Regions from separate parts of the Comamonas sp. 14P8.1.4 genome, predicted to be linked through region 1. Evidence: riboswitches for the same ligand, from Rfam matches in the RefSeq annotation. Region 1 holds a riboswitch; each other region holds the start of a gene.
The links. A riboswitch is a leader RNA that binds a small molecule or an ion and turns the genes downstream of it on or off. The one in region 1 is predicted to bind cobalamin.
Positions count from the first base shown of each region.

Region 2: another riboswitch for cobalamin. It lies ahead of AC27VO_RS09655 (cobyrinic acid a,c-diamide synthase CobB); the one in region 1 lies ahead of AC27VO_RS07710 (TonB-dependent receptor).
Region 3: another riboswitch for cobalamin. It lies ahead of AC27VO_RS01310 (TonB-dependent receptor domain-containing protein); the one in region 1 lies ahead of AC27VO_RS07710 (TonB-dependent receptor).
Region 4: another riboswitch for cobalamin. It lies ahead of AC27VO_RS01335 (glutaredoxin family protein); the one in region 1 lies ahead of AC27VO_RS07710 (TonB-dependent receptor).

Region 1 covers NZ_JBYOKN010000003.1:152,608-160,031, reverse strand. Annotated here, with positions in the region: gene AC27VO_RS07730 (RDD family protein) at 1-305, opposite strand, end outside; gene AC27VO_RS07725 (DUF6216 family protein) at 420-1,160, opposite strand; gene AC27VO_RS07720 (DUF924 family protein) at 1,759-2,415, shown strand; gene AC27VO_RS07715 (hypothetical protein) at 2,579-2,845, opposite strand; gene AC27VO_RS07710 (TonB-dependent receptor) at 3,218-5,158, opposite strand; cobalamin riboswitch at 5,301-5,521, opposite strand; gene AC27VO_RS07705 (hypothetical protein) at 5,605-5,790, opposite strand; gene miaA (tRNA (adenosine(37)-N6)-dimethylallyltransferase MiaA) at 5,881-6,891, opposite strand; gene AC27VO_RS07695 (multidrug effflux MFS transporter) at 6,911-7,424, opposite strand, start outside.
Region 2 covers NZ_JBYOKN010000004.1:76,668-84,091, reverse strand. Annotated here, with positions in the region: gene AC27VO_RS09670 (FecCD family ABC transporter permease) at 1-771, opposite strand, end outside; gene AC27VO_RS09665 (ABC transporter substrate-binding protein) at 776-1,684, opposite strand; gene cobU (bifunctional adenosylcobinamide kinase/adenosylcobinamide-phosphate guanylyltransferase) at 1,672-2,277, opposite strand; gene AC27VO_RS09655 (cobyrinic acid a,c-diamide synthase CobB) at 2,290-3,681, opposite strand; cobalamin riboswitch at 4,087-4,329, opposite strand; gene AC27VO_RS09650 (DUF904 domain-containing protein) at 4,501-4,713, shown strand; gene AC27VO_RS09645 (cell division protein ZapA) at 4,710-5,231, shown strand; gene AC27VO_RS09640 (sulfite exporter TauE/SafE family protein) at 5,454-6,167, opposite strand; gene hemN (oxygen-independent coproporphyrinogen III oxidase) at 6,173-7,424, opposite strand, start outside.
Region 3 covers NZ_JBYOKN010000001.1:270,071-277,494, reverse strand. Annotated here, with positions in the region: gene nrdF (class 1b ribonucleoside-diphosphate reductase subunit beta) at 1-877, shown strand, start outside; gene AC27VO_RS01315 (helix-turn-helix domain-containing protein) at 884-1,132, shown strand; cobalamin riboswitch at 1,261-1,502, shown strand; gene AC27VO_RS01310 (TonB-dependent receptor domain-containing protein) at 1,573-3,420, shown strand; gene AC27VO_RS01305 (short-chain fatty acyl-CoA regulator family protein) at 3,644-5,101, opposite strand; gene prpC (bifunctional 2-methylcitrate synthase/citrate synthase) at 5,290-6,477, shown strand; gene AC27VO_RS01295 (GntR family transcriptional regulator) at 6,499-6,936, shown strand; gene acnD (Fe/S-dependent 2-methylisocitrate dehydratase AcnD) at 6,957-7,424, shown strand, end outside.
Region 4 covers NZ_JBYOKN010000001.1:278,371-285,794, reverse strand. Annotated here, with positions in the region: gene AC27VO_RS01360 (heavy metal translocating P-type ATPase) at 1-134, opposite strand, end outside; gene AC27VO_RS01355 (hypothetical protein) at 232-819, opposite strand; gene AC27VO_RS01350 (hypothetical protein) at 1,039-1,599, opposite strand; gene AC27VO_RS01345 (ABC transporter substrate-binding protein) at 1,586-2,431, opposite strand; gene AC27VO_RS01340 (TonB-dependent receptor domain-containing protein) at 2,431-4,311, opposite strand; cobalamin riboswitch at 4,379-4,614, opposite strand; cobalamin riboswitch at 4,995-5,229, shown strand; gene AC27VO_RS01335 (glutaredoxin family protein) at 5,397-5,624, shown strand; gene nrdI (class Ib ribonucleoside-diphosphate reductase assembly flavoprotein NrdI) at 5,633-6,061, shown strand; gene nrdE (class 1b ribonucleoside-diphosphate reductase subunit alpha) at 6,058-7,424, shown strand, end outside.

The sequences.
Region 1 (7,424 bases):
CGGAGCATGGCTTGGCCCATGCTGATGCTGTCGCCGGTCTGGGAGTCCACCACCTGGGCCGTAATGGCCATTTTTCCGGGGGTTGCGCTTTTGTAGAGCCAAAACAGCACGGTGGCAAAAGCGGGGAAGACCCAGCTGATTAAAAAGTCAGCAGGGCCAAGCACCATTTTTTCGGAATCTAAATATTCCCAGCCGTAGATGGAGATGAGCAGAGGCATGGTGATGAGCAGGAGCAAGATGCCATCAATCAATGCCGCACCAGTGCGTGCCCAGAAACCTGCGTATTCAAGTTGGTGTGTGTTCAATTTCTCTCTCCTTGGTTTGAGTCAGTTTTTTGTGAAGTTCTCGCGCGTGATAGTGCTTGTTGATAGATGGGATGAATATCCAAAAACAAAAAACACAAATGAAAAATAATTTAATTAATTCTTTGCGCAGTTCGTTTTTGTTTTTTCAATGTATTCAGGCCATTCTTCGATTGAAAGTAAATTGCAAACGGTCTCTATTTCAGAAGCGGAAAAACCAGTTGCTTGTAATCGGGCAGGATTTTTTTGAAGGCAGTCACCACGATCCACAGTTGGGGTGATGAAAGGCCATGCGAATGCGCGTTCCACATGGTTTTTATTCAAGACAACCCAGCGGTCAGTAGCTTTGAGGGTGGCCAGGCCGGGCTTGGCAGCCGCTATAAAAAAACATGTACCCATCACCACAATGAGCGTGCAAAGCCATATGAAAAGCGCAAGCCTGTAGAGTTTTCCCGGTAGTTTTTCGGTAAGGACTCTGTGATTTTCTAAATCAAAGCAGTCGCCGCATGCGCTGATGGTGGCCATGGGTACTTGCTGCGTTTCGCTCCACGCGATCAATTGGTGCGCTTGGCTCAGGCTTTGCACCTGTGTGCCGCTGAACAGGCGCAACGCGTAAAGACTGGTTTGGTCTTGGGCAAAGGCTTGAATGCGTGCGTCAGGAATGTCTTTGTTGCCGTGTACCAGCAGCCAAAAGCGCCGCAGCAGAAAGTGCAGTGACTGGGTGCGCCAGCACAGAACGAGAATGCGAGAGCCCCAACGGCCAGGATGCAGGCGGTCAGCAGCGGAATGGGGGAGATCAGCGTTTCCATGGCTTATGCCTTGTGGCGCTTTTCGCCAGAGGTCATGCGGTGTACACAAGTGCCCAGTGCAGGTATCAGGGTGGCCATGTCTCGGTGCGGTGCAGGTGCTCCCTCGCAGGCTGCATTCGTTTTTGTATCAATTGGTTTCTTTTTATAGGGGCAAGCGTGAACGCGGGGGGCGCATAGCCGACAGGGCCGTGGGTCTTGCGGCGGCAGGGTTTCAAGTGTTTTTGGCGGCCAGCCCTTGCATTGCCTGTGCAGGCAGCTATGTATTTCAAGTGGTCTTATTAACGCTTGTTGACGTTGTGCAGCGCGCATGCACTGCTGGGGGGCGGTGACAGCTACCAGTCAGCGTTTTGTTGTTCTTGCTGGCGCACAGGGCAAGGGGGCGCGCGAAGGGGTGGGCAAGGGCGCAGCCAGGGCACGGCCTTGATCTTTGCGGCGGTGGCATGCACCATGCGCAGAGAACCCCTGCACCCCTATGCGGCGTTGTGGCTGCGCGGCGGCCCTTTCCATCCAGGCGGGCTGCAGCTGGGGCCTCCGCGTTGTGCAGCGCCCGGTTTTGGGGGCCATGCGTGGTGCTGGGCGCTACCGTGTGGCGCACTGCGCTACGCTTGGGTGGATCACGCTTTCGGTTTTAGAGAAAAGGAATGGCCATGTCGGATACCTCCAAACAACTGTCTATCCCGCTCGCGCATGTGCTGGATCCGCGCCTGTCGCAGGTGCTGGAGTACTGGCTGGGCGCAGAGCTGCCTACGGCGGCGAGTGTGCCTACGCGCAAGACGCTGTGGTTTACCAAGTCGGAGGAGGTGGATGAGGAGATTCGCCACCTGTTTGGCGCGGTGCTGCAGGAGGCGTTGGCAGGCAAGCTCGATGGCGAGGCGATGGAGTCCCCGCTGGGCATGCTGGCGGTGCTGATTGTGCTGGACCAGTTCACGCGCAATGCCTATCGCGGCACGCCCAAGAGCTTTGCGGGCGACACCAAGGCCCGCACGCTGGCGCTGAAGGCGATTGACCTGGGCTGGGATGTGGACGAGTCCATTCCCGCCATGGCGCGCATTTTCATGTACCTGCCGCTGGAGCACGCCGAGGATATGGCCATGCAGCAAAGCAGCGTGGTGGCGTTCGAGCAGCTGTACCAGGAGGCCGAGCCTGCGCTGCGCGATTTCTTTGAGGGCACGCTGGATTACGCGCACCGCCACCTGGATGTGATCCGCGAGTTTGGCCGCTTTCCGCACCGCAACCCCATCCTGGGCCGCGAGAGCACGGAGGCCGAGAAGGCTTATCTGAGCAAGCCAGGGGCGGGGTTCTAAGCGAAGGCGTCTGCCGCCCATGCTTTGGCCCACCTGAACGTCAGGCGGGCGGGGCGCAAAAAAAGCTGCCATGGCGGGTGCCTGGCAGATTTTTTATTGGCATTTTGAGGGTGTAGCCCTTATCCCATCAGCGCTGATAGCTCTGATTTTTTTAAGCAAATGCTTAGTATTTGGTGGGGCGGCGACCGGTCAGCGACCAGCCGGCGTGCATGTTCTTCTTGTCGTTTTCGTATTCCCAGTTGGTGCCGCAACGTTCGCACACATAGCGGGTGACGGTGACGGTGCCGGTTTCACGCTCGCGCTTGTAGTTGCTGCCCTGGGCCAGCTCAACGTGGCCGGGGGCTTTGCGCCAGTTGCGCTGAATACCGGCGCAGGCATCGCACATTTCGATTTTTTTGAGTTCGTTGATGCGGTCGTTATCTTGGGTCATGGTGGTTGTATGTGCTGCGTGCGCGCAAGGCGTGTAGGGGCATGACTGTACCGAAATCGCCGAGCTGACGCAGATGGGGGGCTGCTTGCCTGCACGGCCCGTGCCTATTGGGCGTGGCAAACACCACCCAGTTGTGCATGCGGTGTACTTAAAAGGAGAGCATGCACCGCAGATGTGGACTGGGTTTTTCGTGTTTTTTGCTGTGATGGCTGGCCGGACGGTATGCGGCCAGCCGCTGACGGGGGAAGAGGTGGGAGAGGGGCGTGGTGGGGGCTGGCAAAGAGCAGGTGCTACCGCCTGTCGTATTCCGCCAAAAAAGAAAGCTGCATGCAGCAGCTTTCAGGAAGGGCACGTCAGGCGGCGGCGCGGTGCTTAGAAGTCGATGCGCGCACCAATCTTCCAGGTGCGTGCAAAGTTGCTGGGGTACAGCCCGTACTTCCAGGTGTTGACGGCAACGCTGTTGGCGTGGTCGAACAGATTGTTCACCGCAGCATACAGCTGCACATGCTGGTGCACCTGGTGGCGGTACGACACATCGGTGGCGCTGTAGATGGCCTGGCGGTACATGGCGTCGTTGCTGAAGTTGCCAATGGCCCAGTGGCTGCTGCGCCAGGTGTGTGACAGCTGCAGGTGGCCCTTGTCGGCCACGCGCAGGTGCCAGCCCAGTGTCAGGCTGTGGCGAGGCACGCCGGGTGTTTGTTTGCCGCTGTAGTTGCTGGTGCCTTGCACTTCACGGTCAATGGTGGCGTGGGTCCAGGTGTAGTTCACGCTCAGCTGGTTGCGGGTGTTCAGCTGCCATTGGTCTTGCAGCTCCACGCCGTATTTGTGGGAGCGATCGAGATTGCCGTTCAAGCCCGACAGTTGGTCGTAGTAAATCTCGTCGTGCAACTTGGCGTAGAACACAGAGGCTTTGAGGCGGTTGCGCGCGGTGGTGTGGTTGGCGCCCAGCGTGAACGTGCGGCTTTGGGTGGCGGCGCCAAAGCCTATAAAGCTGTAGGTGTTGAAGTCAAAAAATCGATCAATGTCGGGTGAGGCAAAAGCATCGCTGTAGTTGGCAAAGACCGAGACCTGGTCCGAGAGGCGGTGGTTGGCACCCAGCTCCCAGGCTGTGTGGTACTCCTGCTGGCTGGAGTTGGCTTGCCCGGGCGACGCGTAGCGGTAGCGCATGCGCTCCCGGCGCAGACCACCGGAGAGCGTCCAGTCGTTCCACAGGTATTGGGTATGCACAAAGCCGCCCAGATTGTTTTTGCGCATGAGGCCGACGGAAGACAGGCGTTCACCCTCCACGCTCTGCACGCCCGCATTCACCGTGAGGGCGCCGCGCTGGTATTGCAGCGCAACTTCGTTGGACTGCTGCGCGTAGTCACTGGTGGAGCCCGGGTAAGTAAAGCTGTTGTACTGGCTGGACTTGTCCTCGCTGTGGTGGCGCGCCGTGAGCTTCCAGGCGGCATTGAGCTGGTATTGCAGCCCAAGGCCCCAGTAGCGGCTGTCAGATACCTGGCGTGGGTAGGGGCTGCCACTGCTTTGGCTCGGGTTGGCATGGAAGGCGGGGGCGGACAGCGCGTTCGGGAAGCGGTTGTCGATACGGCTGGCACCGATTTCCACATTGGCTTGCAGGCCCTTCGCGACCTGGATGTTGCTGGCCAGACGCCAGGTGTTGGCTTCGCTGCTGTCCTGGTGACCGGTGGCATCGGGTTGGCTCCAGCCATTGTGGTGGCTGTGATCGGCCGTCAGGGACAGGTCGAACTTGTCTTTGACCATGCCCACGGATGCCACTGCGCCGCGCTGGCCATGGCTGCCGCCGTAGAGGTCCAAGCTGGCGCTGTCGTGGGCTTTGGTGTAGATCTGAATGCTGCCCGCCGTGGCGCCATCGCCGTACATGACGGCGCCGCTGCCCTTGGTGATTTCAATGCGTTCCACATCGCGCAGCGAGATAGAACCCACCAGGGCCGGTACGTTGTCGATGTTGTTCAGACGCCGACCGTTGACTGAGATCACCACGTTCTGGAAGCCATCTTCGCCAAAGCCGCGCATGGCGATGTTGGGCGCATTGCGGTTGCCCCATTGCGGGGTGATCTGCAGCGAGCTTTGCTGTGCCAGATAGTCAAATACCGAGTGCGCGCCGGAGCGGTCAATTTGCTCGCGCGTATGCACCTCGGAGGCGTAAGGCGCATCGGTGTCTTGCATCTCAATGCGCGTGGCGGACACCACCACATGGGGTTGCTGCACCTCGGTTTGGGCCGCAGCCAGCAAGGAAAAGCCCGTCAGGGCACAGCCCACAGCACAGCTGCGGGGAGAAAAACGAAACGACATGCCGAAGAAATCCATGGCACCGCGTTTGCGTCCCCACAAAGGCGGTGATGTGTGGTCTATGGATGGCTGTGGGGGGAAGAAGAAGAGGTATGCGCGCAAGATGCATCTTGCCGAGCATGTCGCCACCACCCCGCAGCACATCCGCTTGCATGCGTTTCGGCCGGTCTCCGGGCTCGTGTGTTGTTCATCAAACAGCTGCATGGCCTTCCCAGAGCAGGGCTCCAGTGGCGTGATCATGCAGTTAGACACACTGACCGTTGCGGGGGCAGCGCAGGCTTTGCAGACACCGAAGGTGTCGCGCACCTGCTTCCCGTTTAACCCTGTGCTGGAACAGCGATGGGCACCGATAACGCAAAACTGCTCCCTGTAAGGAGCAGTTGCTGAATGATACCCCAGCTGCATTAGCCCGGGCGGGCGTGGTGCCGTCGGGCCTGGGCGGGCTGTGGCTAGCGCGTGTGCACCACGCTGGTGTCGATTTCGCCGTACACCGTCACTCCGCTTTGGGGGCTGGCGGTGGTCTCGGAGGGCACGTAGTAACGGTCCTGTGCGCAGGCCGACAGCAGCAAGGCGCCAGCGGTCAGCAATGCCGCACCAAGGCGGCGGGAGCGAAAAGGTAAACGGGGCAGCGGCATACAGGCAGTCTCCAGAAACAGGCGATGCCTGCATGCTATGCGCAGGCAGGCATCGCGGTGTTTCAGAACGTAGGCGCGCGGTGCCCGGCTTCAGCGCGGCTGGGCAGCGGTTTGCACCACCAGCAGGGCGGCTTGCACCAGGTGCATGGTGGCCATGGGGTCGTCACAGGCAATGGCGTGGCGCTGGGGCATGCTGCGCAGCCAGGTGATCTGGCGCTTGGCCAGCTGGCGCGTGGCGGCAATCCCTTTTTCGCGCACCAGGTGCAAGTTGATGCTGGGTGTGCCTTTGCGTGTTTGCCAGTCCAGCTCTTCCCAGACCTGGCGGTAGCCCACGCAGCGCATGCTGGGCAGCTCGGGGTGCAGGTCACCGCGTGCGCGCAGGCGCTGCACTTCATCGATCAAGCCCGCGTCGAGCATGGTGTCGTAGCGCTGGGCAATGCGCTGGTGCAACCAGGCGCGGTCATTGGGTTCCAAAGAAAAAAGCGTGCAATCGAAGGCTGGTTCTGCGCTTTCAGCTCTCTTTTTTGCTTGGTGAAAGCTGGACAGCGGCTGGCCGGAGACGTGCCACACCTCCAGCGCACGCTGAATGCGCTGGCTGTCGGCCGGGGCCAGGCGGGCGGCGGTTTCGGGGTCGACCTTGGCCAGCTCGGCATGCATGGCAGGCCAGCCCAGCTCGGCGGCCTGGGCATCAATGCGGGCGCGCACCGCAGGGTCGGCGGCGGGCATTTCGTCAATGCCGTCGAACAAGGCTTTGAAGTACAGCATGGTGCCGCCCACCAGCAGCGGAATGGCGCCACGGGCGCGAATCTCGGCCACCAGGCGCTGGGTGTCTTGCACAAACTCGGCAGCGCTGTAGGACTGCAGGGGGTCCAGGATGTTGATCAGGTGGTGGGGCACAGCGGCCAGCTCTTGGGCCGTGGGCTTGGCTGTGCCAATGTCCATGTCGCGATAGACCAAGGCGGAATCCACACTGATGATTTCACAGGCTTGGCCACGCTGTGCCAGCACAGCGGCCAGGGCCAGAGCGGCATTGGTTTTGCCAGAAGCGGTGGGGCCTGCAATCGCAATGCAGGGCAGGGTGTGGGTGGAGGCAGTCAAGATAGGGCAGGGAGAAAACAGGTCAAACCGGGCGGCGGCACGGGCTTTCAGTGCGCGCTGGCGCGCCGTGGCGGCGCACCAGCGTCCATGATGCCAAGGCTGCGGCGAAACACCATGCGGCCAGGCCGAAAACCAAGGGGTACACAGTGCCATTGAAGCTGCGTCCCAGGATCTGACCGGTGACAAAGGCGAACAGCATCATGATGCAGCCGTTGAGCGCTGAAGCCATGCCCGCAGCCTGCGGAAAGGCGCTGACCGCACCGCTTTGCCCGCAGGGCTGCTGAATGCCGTGCGTAATCGGAAACAGCAGGCAGGCAGCGGCATAGGCCCAGCCGCTGCGCACATCGGCCCAGGCCAGGGCCAGCAGCAGTACCGCGCACAGCACGGAAATGCCCCCCGCTACGGCCACGGTGTTGCGCACGCCCAGGCGCGGCAGCAGGCGGCGGCACAGCAGGGTGCCGCCAATGTAGATCACGCCGTTGGCGGCCAGCAGCCAGCCCACGTCGGCAGCGCTCCAGCCCAGCACCTGGGTAAAG
Region 2 (7,424 bases), on a different contig from region 1:
TCCCGTCTGTGCCACGGCCGTGCCGGTGGCCAGTGCCATCACAGCAATCAGCCCCGCACGCATGGGCGCCAGTGGCAAGCCCAGGCTGGCGGCGGTGGATTCCCCCAGCGTCAGTCCATCGAGCACACGCGCCAGGCCCCAGGCCAGCAACGCGCACGATGCCCAGGCCCCCAGCATCAAGGCACAGGAGGCCCAGCCAATGAAGGCAGTACTGCCCAGGCCAAACGCCTTCATGGGCTGCAAGATATCGGGGTAGCGCATCTCCAGCATGTCGCGCACCGCGCCCAGCACCACGCCGACCACCACACCTGCCAGCAGCAGGCGCAAGCTGTTTTGCACGCCTTGCGCCAGCATCAGCGTCAGCAGCACGGCAGCGGCAGCGCCCGCAAAGGCCATGCCCGTCATGCCCAGGCGCTGCATCCATTCCATCCCCATTGCGGCCGTGCCGCTGAGAACCATGGCCACCGCACCGCCCAGCGCAGCGCCCGATGCGCTACCCAGCAGGTAGGGATCTGCCAAGGGGTTGCGAAACAGGCCCTGCGCCACCGCGCCAGCCAGGCCCAGTAAGGCCCCGGCCAGCCATGCCCCCAGGGTGCGCGGCAAGCGAATGTCCCAGACAATTTGCTGCGCCACAGGGTCGCTGTGCATGCGCAGCGCGCTTTCCCAGCCCGTGCTACCCACGCTGGCGCCCAGCAGCACCAGCACGGCAGTCAGCACCAGCAAACCCAGCGCCAGCCAGTGGCTGCGGCGATCCGTGCCGCCGTGGTGCATCGTTTCAATGTTCACGGCGCGGGGCTTTCTCCGCCAAACAGCGGGCAATGATGCGGGCAGCCTCATCCATGCGGGGGCCGGGGCGCACGATGATGCCGGACTCTTGCGCATCGAACGCGCACACGCGCTGGTGCTTGACAGCACCCAGCGTGCCCCAGCCCGGGTAGGTGTGCGCCACTTGCATGCTGTGGTTGCCCATCAAAATGACGTCAGGGCGGGCCCGCAAGATAAATTCCGGGTTCAGACGCGGGAAAGGCCCCATCTCTGGCGGCACCACATTGCCCACGCGCATGTGCGTGAGCAGCTCTCCAATGAAGGAGGAAGGCCCAGCCACGTACGGGCCACGGCTGACCTCAAAGTACACCTTGGCCCCTTGCACACCCGTGGGCAGCGACTGTGCGGCTGCATCCATGCCAGCTTGCACACGCTGCCATTCGCGCTCTGCCTGCTCGGGCGGCAGCCCCAACAGCAAGCCCATGCTTTGCAGCACGCGGTGCACATCGGCCTGTGTGCGGGTTTCCAGCGTGAGGGTGCGCAGGCCCAGCGACTCCAACCGCGCCACCACCCGCGAGGCGTTGGACAGCAGCACCACATCGGGCTTGAGCGCCACAATCGCTTCGACATTCGGGTCCATGCCCCCACCCAGCACGGGCAAGGTGGTTTGCAACGTGACCGGCCAGTTGGAATAGCGATCCACCCCCACCAGCTTGTTGCACGCCCCCAGGGCACAGACCGTTTCGGTCAGCGAAGGCAGCAGGCTGACAATGCGCTGTGGCGGTTGCGCCTGGGCAATGGCGCGGCCCCGGTCATCGCGGCGCGCGGCCTCTGGCACCTCCAGCGCATGGGTCACACCACCGAGGGCGGCACATGCCCACAGCAGCAGATGCAGGCTACGTCGTATCAATGGTTGCATTTCAGTTGCAGCGGCAAGCCTGCTGCCATCAAAGTGGCGCGGCTGCATACGCGCGCCACGTCCTGGTTCAAACTACCCAGCGCATCCACAAAGGCACGCACGGCTTGGCCCATGGGAATGACGCCCATACCAATCTCATTGCCCACCACCACCACGGGGCCCGGGCACTGGGGCAGAACTTCCAAAAACAAAGCACGCTGCGCGCTCCAGTCCTCGGTTTGAGCCGAATTAGAGGCAGATTCCAATTCCTCTGCAGGCATCATCCAGTTGGTCAGCCACAAGGTCAGGCAATCCACCACCACCAGCGTCTGCGCCTGGCTGTGGGCTTGCAGGGCCTGTGCCAGCTGCAGCGGTGCCTCCACCGTCTGCATACCGGGCACACGTGCGGCGCGATCGGCCTGGTGGCGTGCAATGCGGGTGCGCATCTCGGCGTCCCACGCCTGCCCCGTCGCCAGGTACACCGCACTGCGACCTGCCGCCGCGTCCAGCCAGTCACGCGCAGCTTGCTCCGCGCGGCGGGTTTTGCCGCTTTTTTGACCACCCAGGATCAATTCTTGCCAGGGCGTCACAGTGCTGTTGTTCAAAGCATTCATAAGAGTTGCAAATTATGCCGGGGCTGCCGCAGCCGACCATTCCACAGCGTGCGCGCCCAGCAAGGCCGCCACTGCGCGTGGGTGGGAAGGAAACCAGGCATGAAAGTAACTGGCGTGGACACTGCCGTGCTGGTACACCGCCTCGCCTTGCTGCGCCTGCACCGGTTGCTGGGCGCGGCTGGTGCGGGCCATGACCGCCACCGGGCTGTGAAAGCGTGAGTAGTGGAAGGTATGGCCACGCAGCACGCCACCCTGCTGCACGCATTGCTGCATGCCCAGGCCTGCCAGGCGCGGCTGCATCTGCGCCGTACCGGGCAGGATGCCCCACATGGGGTAGACCTCACCCGACGCGGTCTGGATGCTGTCGCCCAGCGCCAGCATGCCACCGCATTCGGCCCACACTGGCTTGCCTGCGTGCACATGGGCACGCACATCTTGCTGAAGGGCCGTATTCGCAGCCAGTGTGGCGGCGTGCAGCTCTGGGTAACCGCCTGGCAACCAGAGTGCATCGCACGCCGGCAAGCGCTCTCCCGCCAAAGGCGAGAAGAACGCCAGGCGCGCGCCCATGGCCTGCAAGCAATCCAGATTGGCGGGGTAGATAAAGCTGAATGCTGCATCGCGTGCCACCGCCACGGTACGGCCTTGCAGCCAAGGCTCCATGGGTGGGATGAGCGCAGCAGGCTCTGCAGGGAACGTCACCGACCAGCGCTGCTGCCATTCCTGCCAGGGCATTTGCCCCAAGGCCGTGGCAGCCAGCGCATCGGCCGCTGCATTGAGGCGCTCCATGGCGTCGGGCAGCTCGTGTGCAGCCACCAAACCCAGGTGGCGCTCAGGCAGCAACTGCGCGTTTTTGCCCTCTCCCACACGCTGCAAAGCGCCCAGCCACACGCCGGGATCGCGCACGCTGGCTTGCAGCATCTGGGCATGCATGCTGCTGCCCACGCGGTTGGCCAGCACCCCCGCCCAGGGCAACCCTGGCTGATACTGCTGCATGCCCAGCAACAAGGCGCCAAAACTGCCTGCCATGGCGCTTGCATCAATCACCAGCAGCACCGGAATCCCTAGCTGTGCAGCCAGATCAGCAGCCGTGGGGCTGCCATCAAACAGCCCCATCACGCCTTCAATCAAAAGCACATCGGCATGGCGTGCGGCATCGGCCAAACGGGCCCGCACCTCCTCCATGCCCACCATCCAGGCATCAATGTTGTGCACCGTGGCTCCGCTGGCCAGCTGGTGCCAGTAAGGATCCAGAAAATCAGGCCCGCACTTGAACACCCGCACCCGGCGCCCCTGGCGCGTGTGCCAGCGGGCCAAGGCAGCCGTCACAGTCGTTTTTCCCTGCCCCGATGCGGGGGCGGCAATCAAAAGCGCCACACAGGAAGGAGATGTTGAAGACTGGGTCATGGAGCAACGGGCAATGCGTAGCAAGATAAAAATGAACCTTGGTGATGGTTGCTGAATCCGAGACGCTCTCCAAGCCACAACCCACCAGCAGGTGCACGCCCCCCACCCTTGTCATGGCAGCTGGCCGCCTGCACTTTCGTGCCCGGCTTCCAAGCTGGCGCCATGGTTTCAGCACCCAACGTGGCATGCCGTTGCGAACGATGTGCCGGCCACGACCCTGCCGTGGCATTGCACAGATGCTGAAAGCCCACCGAGCTACGCCACGGCATGCACCACGCAGCAGAACGACGCAATGCCAATGCAACGACACCAGCGCACCGTGGATTCATCAAGAACATGGGGGATTTTGGAGATATCGACCCGCGCCAGCCTCCCCGCCAGCAATGGGTAACCATGCCCACCGAAGCGGGCACACCAATGTTGGCCGGTATCCGGGCTGGTTCCTCAGGTCCATCGCCTTCCCAAATGCTTGTTCAAGGCATTCAGTGGCTTGTGATGATGGATGGGCGCTATGACTAGCGCCAAGAACTCACCGTTGCGGGGGCAGCGCAGGCTAGGTGGTGCTGAAGGTCAACACCGCCACCCTGCTTCCCGTTGAACTGCAAACTTGTGAACCAAGCTGCGAGCACCAACATTTGAGTGGTCGATTCTAATGCTGGAAAAAGTCTGCTGGGCAGCGCAACCGGCATTCACAGCCCGCACCGGGCCCAATGCACGCCAGCATTGACAGCTTGAAACAAGCTTTTGTAGCTATATCTTGCGATCTGCCCTAAATTTGCGATTCCCTTCAAAAGGGCAGTCCTACAATTGGAGCAATCCATGACGACACCATCCATTCTTGACCCCGTTGCAGGGCGTGTAGAGCTGCTACTGGAGCAGTACGAAGCTATGCAGCACGCGAATCGCCAACTCAGCGAAGAGATCCAGGCTTTGCACAAGGAGCGTGACTCGCTGAAGTCACGCCTGAAAGCTGCGCGGGCACGCGTGGATGAGTTGATCGAACGTTTGCCGGTCAATCAGGAGGCATCTTGAGCCAGCTAGAAACACAAATCCTGCACCAGGACTATCTGCTGACCTGCCCTGACGGACAGGAAGCACAGCTGCTCGAGGCGGTGGAACGGGTGGATCACCAGTTCCAGCAAATGCTGGACAACACCAAGCTGCGTTCGCGCGAGCGTATTGGTGTGTTGCTGGCCGTCAATCTGGCGTTTGAAAGCCTGGAGCTGCGCAACCAGCTGCAAGCCCTGCAACAACAACTTGCTGCACTGCAAGGTGCCCAGGACACTGATGGTGCAGCACTGACTGACGCCGATGCCGAGCGTTTGCACGCTTTGGAAGCCCAAGCCAGCCACGATCAGGCGCTTGCCAGTGCCTTGGTGGATCGCATCGATCAAGCCTTGGCGCAGGCAAGCCAACCGCTGGCGCACACGCAGCCATCCATGGAAGCCATGGTAGACGCAATGCCCGCAACCACCGATATCGGCATCGACACAGATTTAGACAACGCCGCTCAAGTGGAATTGCCCTCCACGCCTGCGGAAAGCCTGTAAAATCGCACCTGTCTGCAATCCGCCGGGCTTTATATTGCCTTGAACCAATGCTCATTGAGCACGGGCTTGATACATTGCCTAGCAAGCGTGATCGTCTCGCGTCAGACGAACCCAACGTTAGGTTGCTCTCGCCCACCTGAACCCCCGGTTCAGGATGACGGCTCGGTGGTTTTGCAGACACCTTCATTCGCCATTCGGCACCACCCCCCAGCGATTTCCCTTCTAGCGGCACCACAGGGACGGCTTGTAGACCAAGTCCATCCACAACGCCCACAGTGATACGGCCACCAGCATCAGGCCTGCAGCGCGTGTTCCCCACTCTGAACGCCAGCGGTTGACCCTCCCGCTGAGCCAGCGCCACGCCAGTGGTGCAGCCAGCAGCCACAGCCCACTGCCCACCCCAAATGCCAGCATGCTGATGCCCCCCGTCCATGCAGAGCCGCTCAGTGCCGCGACCAGAACCGCCGAATAAAGCAAGCCACAGGGCATGCATGCCCAGGCCATTCCCGCCAGCAAGGCACCACCGCGCAAAGACAACACAGGCTGCACCTTGGCCCAGACCACACGCCCTGCGCGCTCCAGCCACACGGGCTGCTGTCCCTGAAACAGCATGAGCAGCCCCCAGGCCAAAATCGCCAGGTGCATGAGGACCCATACAGGGTGCAAGGCAGAGGTTTGATCCGAAAACCAGGCCACTTGCTCCATGGCCAAAGCGGCCACGGCGCCCAGCAAAGCGTAGCCAAGCAGGCGCCCCAGATGAAACTGGCAGGTGCTCCAGCTCCAGGCCCGGCGTTGCGGTGACCATGCTGCATGCATCTGCACGACTTGACCATGGCCCTGGATCACCGCATGGCAAGGTGCCGCACACATGGCAAGACAATGGGGCCCACCCACGAGCCCCATGAAAAATGCGGTCCAAAGCAAGGAAAGAATCATAGGGATCAGATGATCCGCGAGAATCGGGCACGATTGCGATCTGCCTGCAAATAACGGTCAAACACCAAGGCCACGCCACGTACAAAGAACCACCCTTTGGGGGTGACCGTGATGCAGTCATCGGAAATCGTCACCAGACCTTCGTCCTGCTGGTCTGCCAGCGCCTCAATTTCTGCTGCAAAATATTTTTTGAAATCGATGAGCCACGCACTGTTGATGGACTCATAGAACACCTCGCCTTGGCACATGATGGTCATGATCACCGCGCGGCGAATGGTGTCGTCCCGTGACAAGGCCAAACCACGCACCACGGGCAAGCGCCCTTGGTCCAACAGGTCGTAATACTCTTCCAGCGTTTTTGCATTTTGGCTGTACGTTGCTGCCACACGGCCAATCGCAGACACGCCCAGCGCAATCAGGTCGCAATCGGGTTGCGTGCTGTAGCCCTGGAAATTGCGGTGCAAACGCCCTTGGCGCTTGGCCACTGCCAATGCATCCTCCGGCAGGGCAAAGTGATCCATGCCCACATAGACGTAACCCGCAGCCATAAAGCTCTCAATCGCGGCCGACAACATACCCACCTTGTCGGGCGCGGATGGCAAATCGGCCTGCAAGATGCGCCGCTGAGGCTTGAAGCGTTCTGGCAAATGTGCATAGGCATACAGCGCAATGCGATCGGGCCGCAACTGCGCCACCTGCTGCAGCGTGCGCGCGAACGATTCCGGATTTTGCTTGGGCAGTCCGTAGATCAGGTCAACGTTGATCGACTCAAAACCCAGCTCGCGCGAAGCCGCCACCAAATCAAACACCTGCTCTGCGGGCTGCTCGCGGTGCACGGCTTTTTGCACCTCGGGATCAAAGTCCTGCACGCCAAAGCTCAGGCGGTTAAAGCCGATTTCCTTGAGTACCGCCAGTCGCTCTCGCGTGACAGTGCGTGGGTCGACTTCAATCGAATACTCCCCCGCAGGGTCAAACTGAAAGCGCTCGCGCAGCATGCCCCACAGCGCGCGCAATTCATCATCGGTCAGAAAGGTTGGTGTCCCACCACCGACGTGGAACTGGCTCACCGCCTGGCCACGACCGCAATGCTGCAGGTGCAGATCCACCTCACGCTCCAGATAGCGCATATAGGTGACCGCACGCTCATGGTGCTTGGTAATGATCTTGTTGCAGGCGCAGTAGTAGCACAGCGAATCGCAAAACGGGATGTGCACATACAGCGACATCGGCTGCTTGGCCGCAGCGGCCACTTTGCGC
Region 3 (7,424 bases), on a different contig from region 1:
CTTCTGGCTGCCTGAGAAAGTTCCACTCTCGAACGATATCCCCTCCTGGGCTACGCTGCGCCCCAGTGAACAAGAACTCACCATTCGAGTGTTCACCGGCTTGACGCTTTTGGACACCGTTCAAAACCAAGTGGGCGCGCCTTCGCTGATGCAAGATGCTGTCACACCGCATGAAGAGTCCGTGCTATCGAACTTCACGTTCATGGAAGCCGTACACGCACGAAGCTATTCGTCCATCTTCTCGACACTGTGCTCCACTGCTGAAATTGATGAAGCCTTTCGCTGGTCTGAAGAAAACCCCTGGCTTCAAAAGAAAGCAAGGCTCATCCTGCAAGAGTACAACGCAACAGAAAATGCGTTTAAAAAGAAAATTGCATCGGTATGCCTGGAGAGCTTCCTGTTCTACAGCGGCTTTTACTTGCCGCTGTACTGGAGCAGCCGCGGCAAGCTCACCAACACTGCCGATTTGATTCGCCTCATCATTCGCGATGAAGCCGTGCACGGCTACTACATTGGCTACAAGTTCCAGCTGGCATTTGCCAAGCTCCCTGCCGAAGAGCAGGAAGCTATCAAGTCGGAAGCCTATGCCATGCTGTACGACTTGTACGAAATGGAGTGTCACTACGCCGCAGAGCTGTATGACCCCGTTGGACTGACCGAAGACGTCAAACGCTTCATGAATTACAACGCGAACAAGGCGCTGAGCAACCTGGGCTTCGAGGCCATGTTCCCCAATGACATGTGCCAAGTGAACCCTGCCATCATGGCTGCACTGAGCCCCAGCGCCAATGAGAACCACGACTTCTTCTCAGGTTCTGGCTCTTCTTACGTGATCGGTAAAGCTGTTGCTACTGAAGACGAGGACTGGAACTTCTGATCAAGTATGCAAGCGGTTTTTATTGGCCCTGTGCTAACGACCTTCCGTAAAAGCAGGGGAATGAGCCAGATTCAGCTGGCTCAGGCAATTGGAGTAGATCGTCAGTATCTGAAAGATATAGAAACTGACAAAAAACCGATGAAGAAACCATTGATGGAGAAGCTCGAACGGGCTTTTTCCATTACGCAGGCAGATTTCTTCGCTTTTTATGTGAGCAACCCAATCAAAGATGCAGAGGTGTGCGCAAAAAGCTAACGCTGTTGCAAGGAGTTCAAGGGGAGAGCCTTTTGCAGGCTTTCCCCTTGTCGGTCTGAGGAGCCATCGCGTGGCAATGCATTGCCAATGCCGCAGCTCATAAAACAGCTGTATGGCCTCACTCAGACAGAAAATCTAGTTTCGTTGGTGCCCGCATTGTCATTCTGACAGTGCAGTTAAACGGGAAGCAGAGTGCAAACGCCTTGACGAGGCGTGATCTAGCCTGCGCTGTCCCCGCAACGGTGAGTCCATGTTCTCTCTTTGAAAGAGCCGCTCTCTGATCCGCCACTGTGCGCAAGTCTGACTTGCGAATGGGAAGGCTAGGGAGTGCCAGACCAGCCCGTATACCGGCCAACGAAGTTTCGTTTGAAGAGTCCTTCAAATATTGTTTGCCCATCGCTGACGGGGAGGTCAGTCGGGCGAATTTTTCAAAATTTCCCATGAAGAGAATTGAACAACAGCGCCTTCGCGCTGTTTTGTCGTTGGCTGTGCGCCCTGTCAGCGCAGCTGTTGCTTTAACCCTGATGCCTGCAGCTTTTTCGCTGGCGGCAGAGATGCCTGAAGTCGTGGTTTCTGCCACGCGCTACGAGCAAAATCTATCCGAGGCACTGTCAGATATCACCGTCGTGAATCGCGCCACCATCGAGCGCAGTGGCGCATCTTCCATCGAAGATCTGTTGGCCAAAGTACCTGGCATTCAAATCACAAGAACAGGTGGAGCTGGCAGCACCACAGAGATGTTCCTGCGCGGAGCCAACAAGCAACACACGGCTGTGTATATCGATGGCATTCGCATTGATGCGCAGAACGGATCAGGTGGTGCACAGTGGGAGTCCATCCCGCTTGACGCCATTGAGCGCATTGAAATTCTGCGCGGTGCTTCAGGCGCTGTTTACGGCTCAGATGCAATGGCAGGAGCCATACAAATCTTCACACAGCGTGGCGAAGATGGGTTCAAACCTTATGTATCCATCGGCCGAGGGACATACCAGACGCTCAAAAGCACTGCGGGCTTCAGCGGAGGCACCGGTAACTGGGACTATGCCGTCGGCATGTCCTATGCAGAAAGTGATGGGTTTGATAGTCAACCCACTGGAAAAAACCATGACAAAGATGGCTATTTGCTCAACTCAGCCAATGCACGCATTGGACTGCAGCTGAGTGACGCACAGCGCTTGAACGTGACAGCGCTGACCAGTGACTCCAAAGCTGGTTATGACAATCGTTCGGATCAGGAAGACTGGGCCATCCGCAATTTAGATGCCTATGGCTTGCAATGGGACAGCCAATGGACAGAAAAATTTAAAACCCACGTGGCGGTCAGCGAATCTAGAGCTGTTTACGAAACAATCGCTAAAAGCCCATTTTTTGCCAAAACAAATTTGCGCAATTATTTGGTGAGCAATGAGCTTTCCACCTCCCTGGGCTTGTTTTCCGCCATGCTGGAGCGTCGTGAAGATACTTTGCACAACAACGGACTGAAAGGTCTGGAGCGTTCTCGCCAGCAAAATGCGATAGGACTGGGCTATGCGGGCAGCTGGAACGCCCACTCGGTACAAATGAACGTTCGCTATGACCAAGACAGCGATTTTGGCGGAAAACAAACCGCTACCATCGCCTACGGATGGGCTTTTGCCGAGAACTGGAAGACCACCGCCTCGGTCGGCACAGGTTTCCGTGTGCCAACGCTGATTCAGCGTTTTGGCGCCAACGGCGATGCAAGCCTTGAGCCAGAGAAGAGCCGCAACACAGAAGTGAGCTTGCGCTGGAGTGAGAACGATCGCTCATTCAGTGCAACCGCCTACCGCAACCAAGTCAAGAATCTTGTGGCTTTCCAGTCTGGTCAAGGCTCATGCGCTGCCACTGGTTGCTACCTGAATGTCGATGAAGCTTTGCTAGAAGGCATCACCTTGGCAGCGCAGTGGCGAACAGGCCCAGTCCGGTGGTATGCCTCTGCAGACTTCCAAAACCCAAGAAACACCAAAACCGGAAATTTCCTGCAACGTCGATCACAGCGATATGCCACGCTGGGCGCTGATACAGCGTGGAAAGATTGGACCTGGGGTGCAGAAGTACAAGCAGCCAGCAGCCGATTTGATAAAGAGGGTGTTGAGAAGAATCTAACCGGGTACGCGTTGTGGAATCTGTCTGCGTCTCGCCAACTCGGAAAAGACTTCCTCATGACTGCACGTTTGGATAACGCCTTCAACCATGACTATGAGTATGCCAAGGGCTACGCGACAGCCGGTCGAACCTTATGGCTGGGTGTGAAGTGGATGCCGCAATAGGGCGTTGAATACCAAGGGAGGCAGTGACTACAGCCATGTCACTTTGACCCTCCCTGGTTGCCCCTTGGGGGCTTGCAGCCTCACGGAATGACATCTTGCGACAGCAGCATTTGAGAGATGCATTCCGTGGGACTAGCAGCTATCTAGGAAAAGCTGGTCGATTCAGGTCAATTCAAAGCTGCATCTCAAAATTCACAGATGGCCTGTGCCGATGCATGAACACTTATCCATAAGGCACAAACCCACTCTCATTTTCATTGACGCTCAATCGCTTACCCACAAAGGGGAAAGCACGCTGCGGGCAGGCGATGCGCTCGCACACCTTGCAACCCATACCGATGGGCATTGCAGCATCCACATTGCGCAAATCTAAGCCTTTGGAATAAACGAGCCGTGCCGCGTGTTGCAAATCACATCCGAGGCCGATAGAGAAAGTTTTTCCAGGTGCGCCCCAACCATGACCCGCTCGACTGATGGTTCGAGCAATCCACAGATAAACACGTCCATCGGGCATGGATGCCAGTTGTGGGACGATATGTCCAGGCTGTGAAAATGCCTCATAAACACCCCAAAGCGGGCAGGTGCCGCCTGTCTTAGAAAAGTGAAAATGGGTGGCCGATTGGCGCTTGCTGATGTTTCCGGCGCGGTCCACACGCACAAAGAAAAATGGGACACCTGGAGCCTCTGCGCGCTGTAAGGTCGAGAGTCGGTGGCATACGGTTTCAAACCCCACACCAAATTGACGTTCTAACAGGTCAATGTCGTACTGCAGGCTCTCCGCAGCCTGTAAAAAATCACCGTAGGGCAGTACAAAAGCGCCGGCTGCATAGTTGGCCAGACCCATACGTGCCAAGCGCCGCGTGGCCTCATCCTGCCAATGCATGGCCTTCAAGATGTCGTCTATCAGGACATCAAATTCCAACAGCGCCAACTGCGTTGCCAATTGAAAGGCTTGCTGCGCAGGGCGCAGCTGTGGCGCCACATACAAGGTGCGCGCCGCAGCATCGAACCGTCGGTGGTGAGGCTCGGCTTGTGCACTGCTGTGAGTCTCCCGCAAGACCACAACCTGGTGCGCTGCGTGCAGGCGAAATTTCAACCAATCAATCTGGTTGCCGCCTTGGGTGGTTGCGTGCTCATGGGCCTGGGCTGCCAGGTCTTCGGCTGCACGATCCAACGCATCAAAATAATTGCGGTGGCCAAAGAAGAAATCGCGCACCGCCTCAAACGGCATTTGTTGCAAAGGCTCTGCCAGTAGCGGTTTGCCGTCATCCATCTCCGCGCGGTTGTCGCCCAAGCGTACCGTCAATGCCTCCAGCCTCTGTTCGTTTGCCAAGTGACGCTGGTGCATGGCCAGAAGTGCCTTCGCTAGCTGCGGCATTTTGGCTGCCACTGAGCGCAACTCGGGCAGCGGTACAGCACCTTCAGGCTGTGGGAGCGTGGCCATGGCATCGCGCAATTGCGCCAGCAGGCGTGCTTCTTCATCTTCAGAAAACTGCTGAATATCGACGCCCAGCACTTTGTGGATCTTGAGCAGCACAGCCACGGTCAGCGGGCGTTGGTCCTGCTCAATCTGATTGAGGTAGCTGGGCGATAGCTCCAGTGCTTGCGCCAGCGCGGCTTGCGTCATGCCGCGCTCGGCACGCAGGCTACGCAGTCGCACCCCCATGAAAGTTTTGGCCATCTCAGCGTCTCCCTGTTTTATGGCTAGAGAAATTCGCAAAATTTGCAAATTGGCGAATTTCTCTTCGCAATGTTTCGCTAATTCAGTGCTATCGCTGTGTAAAGCAACTGCGTAGATTGCGAAGTATGGCAGATCAAAAGTCTGTAAACACTTTTGATTGCCACCCATATCTACCCAAGGAGACCCATATGAGCATCGTGGCCGAACCCACCGTCCAAGCCAGCCATCCAACTGCCACAGGCACGTTCAAGCCCAAAAAATCCGTGGCCCTGTCAGGAGTGACGGCTGGCAATACAGCGCTGTGTACCGTGGGCAAAACCGGTAATGACCTGCATTACCGCGGCTACGACATTCTGGACATCGCCGAGGTTTGCGAATTTGAAGAAATCGCCCATCTGCTGGTGCATGGCAAGCTGCCCACACGCGCTGAACTGAAGGCCTACAAGAGCAAGCTCAAGGCGCTGCGCGGTCTTCCCACCAGCGTAAAGACGGCACTGGAGCAACTGCCCGCCGCCAGCCACCCCATGGATGTGATGCGCACCGGCGTCTCGGCCCTGGGTTGCGCCCTGCCCGAGAAGGACGACCACAACCTACCCGGCGCCCGCGACATTGCCGACCGCTTGATGGCATCGCTCGGCTCCATGCTGCTGTACTGGTACCACTTCAGCAACTCGGGGCGCCGCATTGAGGTGGAGACTGAGGACGACTCCGTCGGTGGCCACTTCCTGCACCTGCTGCACGGCGCCAAGCCTTCGGACAGTTGGGTGCGCGCTATGCACACTTCGCTGAATTTGTACGCAGAGCACGAATTCAACGCCTCCACCTTCACGGCCCGCGTAGTCGCAGGCACGGGCAGCGATATGTACTCCGCCATCACTGGCGCGATTGGCGCATTGCGCGGCCCCAAGCATGGGGGCGCCAACGAGGTGGCATTTGAAATCCAGAAACGCTATGACAACCCCGCCGAAGCCGAGGCCGACATCCGTCGCCGCGTGGAAGCCAAGGAAGTCGTGATCGGCTTTGGGCACCCCGTCTACACCGTGAGCGACCCACGCAATGTGGTCATCAAGGGCGTGGCCAAGCAACTGTCGGATGAAGCCGGCAGCACCAAGATGTACGACATCGCGGCCCGTCTGGAATCGGTGATGTGGGAAGTCAAAAAGATGTTCCCCAACCTCGACTGGTTCAGCGCCGTCAGCTACCACATGATGGGCGTGCCCACTGCCATGTTCACGCCCTTGTTCGTGATTGCCCGCACCAGCGGCTGGGCCGCCCACATCATCGAGCAGCGCCAAGACAACAAGATCATCCGCCCCAGTGCCAACTACACCGGCCCTGACGATCTGCGCTTTGTGCCGATTGAAGAACGCCAGTAAAGCCTCAACCTGCACGACGCCATGACTGTCCAACCCCTGCAAGCCCACTCACTGTGTATCGCCATCGCTGACAAATTGCGCGAGCGCATTCTGAGCCATCAGATGCTGCCAGGCAGTGATATCAACGATGGTGCGCTGGCGCTGGAATTTGGCGTGAGTCGCACGCCTGTGCGCGAGGCCATGAAGCTGCTGTGCCACGAAGGTCTGCTCACAGCACAACCTCGCCGTGGAATGACGGTGACGTGCCTCAGTGCCGCACAGGAGGCCGAGGCCCTGCAGCTATGCCAAGTTCTGGCCCGGCACCTGAATGAGATCAGAGACAAGAGCGGTACATCCTGCACCGAACTGACACAGCGCGTCTATGCCATTGCACAAGCACGCTTGCAACTGGCACTGGGCTCACGCCCCTCCTACACCCCTGCTATGTCTGAGCAGCACAGCGCTGCCTTGGCTGACTAAGCCTGTCACAAGCTAGAAAAATGCGTACACACAACACCCACAACGTCTACCGCAAAGCCCTGCCCGGCACGGCCTTGCATTTCTTTGACGCACAAGCCGCTGTCGAAGCGATTCAGCCCGGTGCCTGGGCCACCCTGCCCTATACCAGCCGCGTGCATGCCGAAAACCTGGTGCGCCGCTGCGACCCCGCCATCCTCACCGAATGCCTGACCCAGATCGTCGAGCGCAAGCGCGAGCGGGACTTCCCATGGTTTCCGGCCCGCGTGGTCTGCCACGACATCCTGGGCCAGACAGCGCTGGTCGATCTGGCCGGCCTGCGTGATGCGATTGCCGACCAGGGCGGTGACCCCGCAGCCGTGAACCCGGTCGTGCCGGTGCAGCTGATCGTGGACCATTCGCTGGCCGTGGAATGTGGCGGCTATGACCCCGAGGCTTTTGACAAGAACCGCGCCATTGAAGACCGCCGCAACGAAGACCGCTTTCACTTT
Region 4 (7,424 bases), on a different contig from region 1:
AGGTTCACACTGGCATCGTGTACCCCGGGAATTTTCTTCAAAGCCCGTTCAACGCGCGCCACGCAGGAAGCGCAAGTCATACCCTCAATGGGCAACACTACAGCAGAAGAATCCGAAGAGAGCGGTGCAATCATGGCTCCAATGTACGTCTTTCATCCCTTGGATGCCGCCCTGCAAAGCAAAAGGCTGCCATATGGCAGCCTTGATCAAGCGTTTGCGCAGTCTCGCTGGCTACTGCAATGCCATCGGCGTACGCAGCTCCATTTCATGCCACTTGAGGGCCACCAGATGCTTGAGCGCCATCCCCTCAGGGGCCGCCCAGTCTTGCGCCACCTGCGCCAGCGCAGGATGTTGCACACCCCACTGCACAAATGCTTCAGCTTGATAGCTGTAAGGCAGGCCATCCAGCATATCCAGCAAGCGCAGCAACATCAGATTGCCCTGGCGCCCTCGGTAAACCGAGCGCTCCATGCGCCATAAGGCGAAGCCCGCCATGGCGGCAGGCAGAACAATGCCAAGCACACCCACACCCGGGGTGGAGAAGGCCTGATAGATCACGTAGACCATGGCCAGCACGATCACACCAAACAGCGTTGCAATCCCATAATGCCGCCGCGCAATGCGATCTTGGTGTGCCACCGCGCGGCGTGCAAATTCAGCGGGAGAAGCCTGCAGCGCCTTCACGCCCTGCGCCAAGTCATTGGCATAGGCTTGTTTGGCCAGCGACAAGACAATGTAGATCTGCTCCACATCCTGCGGCTGCAAGAAGGCGTCAAAGCTATCTGGTGTTGTGTGGAAAGAAACTGGGGATCGGGGCATGACAACAGCTCGGGAGGAGATTCGTGCGCCACTCTAACGAGTTCACTGCAAAGCTGCCACAGAGCGCATGAAAGCCAATACGACCACGTGCAATGCCACAACCCAATGGTGCGCTATGAGCCGACACCCCGTACTGACCGCCCGCAACCAATCAGTCAGTCACTTGGCGTCGGTTGACGGCGTACCCGAGCTGAGTGAATCAAGCAGCGTTTTCTAGCTTCACGAAGAAGCAGTGTCGGACCTTCTGGCCGGACTGCCATAACTCTTGCTCTCAAACGGAACTTCCTGAACACCTCTTCGTTGATTAATAGCCAGCGTCATCACGAAGAATAAGTTGCACAGGGTATTGCACATGCGGGGCAGAATATCAGGAACCTCTTTGCCACCTTCCTCCTCCACACGCACCATGCAACGAATCGCTTTCTTGGCTGAGGAGCGCGCTTGATGCAGCTGTGGAACGGGTGCTGCGCCACGCGGCAAGACAAAAACATGCTCACGGTCACCCACTTCGGCACGATAGTGATGCAATTTGGCAAGCAGCCATTGCTGGTCGGACTCCTCCACCGCCAAGCGACCACGAATTGAGCCGTTGATATGAAAGGCCAATGGCTGCAAATCTTCCAAATCCTGACGAATGTCTGCCATATCGTTCGTGCTCGCGGCAACAGCACTGCCAATCAGGGCGCATAACTCATCGGTGGTGACTTCAAAGTCGCAGAGGTAAGAGGTTTGATGGATGAAGGGGTAGCAAACTTCATCCCAGTTTTTACTGAGTTTCATAGTGTTCCTTTGCAAATGGCATTTGCATGCAGCGCAAAAAAATCTCTGCAGCTTCTGCCATGCGAGGGCCAGGATGTGTGGTGATCCGGCGCTCTTCTGCTGTCAGCCGACAAATGCGTTTGTGCTTCACCGCCTGAATCTTTTTCCACCCAGGTCGCTGGTGCACGGTCATTGTGCTTTGTGCGTAGGTTTGAATAATGAGATCCGGTGCTTGTTGCACCACATACTCGGGTGAGAGCTTGGGAAAGAGGGTTGCGCTACCCGCAGCAATATTTTTCGCCCCCAAAGCCGCTAACAATTGCCCCATGAAAGAAGCCGGTGAGGCTGCATACATGACGGCATCCACCTCAAGGTAAACACGTTGTGCCGGTAGTTGCGCAGCTTCATGCGCAAGCGCCAGCAACCTGCTTTGCATTGTGCGAATGGTGTCAGATGCATGTTGCGTCTCTAGCCAGCCATCCAGCTTATGCAAGACCGCATGCACTTCCTCAACCGTGACTGCATCCACCCTCTGCACGTTCAACCCCAAGGCTTGCAACTTTTGGAGTACAGGGGGAACATTTCCAATCAATACCAAGTCAGGCTGCAACTGCAGAATCGACTCCATATTGGGCTGCCAAGTTTTACCCAACCGGGGTAGCCCCCGTACGCTGGCGGGATCCAGAGAGAAATCATCAACGCCGACCAAACGATCGCAAGCCCCTAAAGCACAAACAGCCTCCGTGGCGGAAGGCAATAAAGAAATGATGCGCCCTGTCTTGGCCCATGCCTGCTCCGTAAGAACAGACAGGGCCAAGAGGGAAGCTGCGCTGATGACGCGCAGCAAAGACATTACTTAGGCGTCCATTTGAGGGTCAGGTATCCAGCGCGACCGCGTTGGTTGTAGCCATAAGCCGTCTCGTACACCTTGTCCGTCAAGTTGGAAATACGCGCTTGGAACGCCCAATCTTTATTGAGCTGGTACTCGGCATAGGCATCCATGGTGGTGTAGCCCGCTAGCGTCTCAGAAACTGAGCGCTGGCGCTCGCTCGCATACAAGGCGGATGCACCCAACTTCCAAGCCCCCCATGACTTGTCCAGCGCAATAGAAACTTGGTGCTTGGCCCGGTTCATCAGTACGGCACCATCACCATCTCGAGCGCTAAGACGTTCATAGTTGGCGTTCAGATTCCAGCTATCTTGATTAAGGTGGTACTGCAGAGACCAGCCTTTCAAGCGCGCTTGATTCACATTGGCTGGCTTCCAAGTCCAGCTACCAGGTGCAATAGGCGCCCATGCAATCAAGTTCTCCACTTTGTTGTCAAACCCAACAAGCTTGAAGTGATGAGAGGCGATGCTCCAGTCAACCCCCAACTCATTGCCGTGTGCAACTTCTGGTTGCAGCAGAGGATTCCCTAAGCCTGGGTAGTAAAGATCGTTGAATGTTGGAGCCTTCAAACTACTGGCACGGCTTGCATGCACACGCAGGTTGGGCAAGAGTTCATAGCCATACGCCACGCCCCATGTGTTGTAAACCCCATATTGGGAACTATCATCTCTTCGGATATTCACCTGCCATGAATGCGCATTCAACGCACCATTCAATCCAGCGTAAGCTGCATTGGTGGAGCGTTCGGACTGATCAAAGGCCGTCGTCGTTGATATTTTTTGCTCTAAGCGCTCAAATCCTGCAACAACAACACCCAGACCGGTCTTGATTTCATTGCCCCACTTGAACTCATCTTGGCGAGTGTTATATGTTGTGCTACTCAAAGTTGCCGAAGCAATATCCAAATCACGATTCCATTGTTTGTCCAAGGCACGCGAATAGCTCAGTGAAGTTTTCCATTCCTGGGTGAATGCGCCGGAAAGCTTCAAAGCACGTGTGCCAGCATCTGAATCTAGCCAAGACTGTGCTGCTGCCCCGTTGTCAGATTCTGCGAAGCCATCTGCTTGCATGAAATTCCCGTCCAGACGCCATGTGTCGTTGAATGCGTATCCAAGGCTGGCCGTTACGGATGACTGGTTGAATTTATCAACATCGGGATTGAATATATATGACCCGATTTTGCTATTGCTGGCTGAAAAACCGGGATCAACGACACGTGCGACGTTCAGACTGTAATTCCACCCCTTCTGCTCACCAATCAGTCCTGCTTTAGCATCTTTATAGCCACGACTGCCCAAAGTGGTCGATGCACTTGGGGTCAATGCTTTTCCATGCCCCTTGCCATTTTTCGTGAATATCTGAATAACGCCACCAATAGCATCGCTGCCATAAAGAGCGGATGCCGGCCCATGCACAACCTCGATTCTTTCGATTTGCTCCAAGGGCAGACTTTGTAATGAAGGATCTCCTGCTGTGGCAGAGCCAAAGCGCGCGCCGTCTACCAACAAAATCACTTGAGAACTACCACGCAAGCTGATGCCCTGCGTTTGCCCACGGCCGCCGTTGCTGGTCATCCGGGCGCCTGCCAATCTTTGCAGCACTTCTGCCAAGGAGCGTCCACCCAGGTTAGAGATTTGCTCAGCAGTGATCACCCGAACATCAGCCAAGGTTTCATCCAACTTGGTTTCCGATCGTGTGGCGGTCACAACCGTGGTATTCAACCGTTTTTCTGAATCATTCTGCGCATGCGCTGTCGACGCAGCAGCAATGGCAATGGCTGCCCATGCAAAACGTGCAGGCTGGCGCACAGCTGCGCCATGCAAGATGGAGGTGTGGATAGTCATATTTCTTGAGTTGTACGCACAGCGTCCCCGCAAGTGCGTCACAAAAAACCGAAGAGTGCGGAGCAGCTTCTTCGAACCATTTCCGGCCGGTCTACAGACTGGTGCACCGACTACCTAAACCTTCCCAAAGCCAAAAGCTTCAGTGGTTGTAGCAAGGTAGGCTGGTCTTACGACCCGTGCACACACTGTTGCGGGGGCAGTACATGCAAGGTGGCGCACTGAAGAGCGCGCACCCTCTCATGTTTCCCGTTTAACTGCGCGGCCAGGGAAGACCGCGCGAGCACCAGAAAGCGGGTTAATTCTAAGGCTGGAGGCAACTTCATGCTGCCTCCAAGCTGGTAGCCGTAGTAGTTCAACCACAGCCCATTTTTTACATGGTGCCAATTTCAATTGGGCGCCAAACACATCCACGAGAAACGTGCACGACCCTATCCACACAATCCCGCATAACCTTGGCTGCGGAGTGTTTATGTCAATCTTTTTTTGAATTTACAAAACAAAACAATGACAAAGCGAAGCCCAAAGAGAAGCGGCCTCCTCGATCTAAGGCACTGTAATTCCAAGGGAAGCAAGCTTGAAGAGCAAGAAAAAGTGAAATGCTTGAAGCAAGCTCCTAGCACTTTTTGACAGATCAAGTCAGCGATCAATGGCTGCCCAAACTGGTTTTCAAAAAAGTTTTGGCGCATAGAATTCATCTTGTTGGTGCACTAGCGTGAGTTCTCAAGCTAGGGTTAAACGAGAATCAGGAGGCCTTGTTCCGACGAGGCTAACCTGAACTGCCCCCGCAACAGTAAGTGAGGTGCATTGCAGTTTTTTTGCAGTGCGCGGTAACACAAGCAGCCACTGAAGCCTCGGCTTTGGGAAGGCGTGTTACCTGTGCCTACCAGTCTGGATACCGGCCAACAAGCAGCCAAGAACACGTTCTTGGCTTTTCATCAACCGTACAGGCGGGGACGCCTGGGTGGCTGCATATGCTTTCTTGGACCAACCAGCTAGGTACACCTGCTTTGCGCCGTGTGCCGCGACCTGCGTCTTTAGCTATCAGAAACCTGTCGTGCCACTGTCTAGCAGGGCTTGAAGGCTTCATGATCACTCTTTTTTCCAAACCCCATTGCCCCCAATGCACGATGACAGCGCGCACCTTGGATCGCCAAGGCTTGGCCTACGAAGTCGTTGATGTTTCCCAGAACGCGGAAGCCGCAGCTCAAGTGCAAACATGGGGCTACCGCCAAGTCCCCGTGGTCAAAGCGGGCGATGAACACTGGAGTGGTTTTCGCCCAGACCGCTTAGCCGCATTGGCAGCCACGGCTTAAGGCCGATCATGGCTCGCTGGGTTTTTTATTCTTCCAAAACTGGAAATACAGCGCGGCTCCTTCAACAAGCGGGACTGTCAGGACTTCGAATTCCACGCACCCCCGAAGAAGCACAGCCTGAGATTACAGCGCCCTTTGTCTTGCTCACCCCGTCGTTTGGGGATGCCCAAGGCAACGGCGCAGTACCCAAAGCCGTGATCCGTTTTTTGAATGCGCCAGAGCGTCGTCAATGGCTACGCGCAGTGGTGGCCTGCGGGGATCGCAATTTTGGCGCTGCCTTCGCTCAAGCTGGCGACGTGATTGCCCGCAAATGCGATGTTCCCCTGCTGCTACGTGTGGAAATGGCCGGAACGCCCACGGACTGGCAACGTCTGCGCCATATCGACCAGCATTTTCTGTCTTCCAATTTACCTACTGTCCGAGAAGCTTTGCGATGAACCTGAGCACCCCTACTGAATTGGACTTTCACGCCCTGAACGCCATGCTGAACTTGCCTGATGCCCAAGGCAAACTGCAGTTCGATGCCGACCGCAAGGCCGCACGCCAATACTTTCTACAGCATGTGAATCAGAACACCGTGTTCTTTCACTCGCTGGAAGAAAAACTGAACTACTTGCGCTCGCAAAATTACTACGAAGCAGAGGTACTGGACGCGTACTCTCCCAAGTTTATTGAGCGGATTTTTAAAGCGGCTTTTGGCAAAAAATTCCGCTTTCCCACCTTCCTTGGCGCCTACAAGTACTACACCGCTTACACCCTTAAAACCCGTGATGGAAAACGCTATCTGGAGCGCTTTGAAGACCGGGTGGTGATGGTATCGCTGGCCTTGGCACGCGGTGATGAAAAACTTGCCATGCGTTTAATGGAAGAGATCATTGCAGGGCGTTTTCAACCCGCCACACCCACGTTTTTGAACGCCGGAAAAAAACAGCGTGGTGAGCTAGTTTCGTGCTTCTTGCTACGCCTGGAAGACAACATGGAAAGTATCGGCCGAAGCATTAACTCGGCACTACAGCTTTCCAAACGCGGGGGCGGCGTGGCTCTGTTGCTCAGTAATCTGCGTGAGTTAAGTGCTCCAATCAAAGGTATCGAAAATCAGTCCTCCGGAGTGATTCCCGTGATGAAGCTGCTGGAAGACGGCTTCTCGTACGCCAACCAGCTGGGTGCGCGCCAAGGTGCAGGTGCTGTGTATCTGAACGCCCACCACCCGGACATCATGCGTTTTCTCGACACCAAGCGCGAAAACGCGGACGAGAAGATCCGCATCAAGACGCTGTCGCTGGGCGTGGTGATCCCCGACATCACCTTTGAGCTGGCCAAGAAGAACGAGGACATGTACCTGTTCTCGCCGTACGACGTGGAACGTGTCTACGGCAAGCCATTTGCCGATATCTCGGTGACCGAGCACTACAAGGAGATGGTGGACGACCCACGCATCAAGAAGACCAAGATCAAGGCACGCGAGTTCTTCCAAACCATTGCCGAAATCCAGTTCGAGTCCGGTTACCCCTACATCTTGTTTGAAGATACGGCGAACCGTGCGAACCCGATTGCTGGTCGCATCAACATGTCTAACCTGTGTTCAGAAATCCTGCAGGTCAACACGCCTTCCACACTGAGCGAAGACCTGAATTACGAACACATTGGCAACGACATCTCGTGCAACCTCGGCTCGCTCAACATCGCCACCACAATGGATGGTGGCGATTTAGGGGCTGCTGTGGAAACAGCGATTCGGGCGCTCACTGCAGTGTCAGAGATGAGTGCCATCAACTCCGTGCCTTCGGTGCGCAAGGGAAA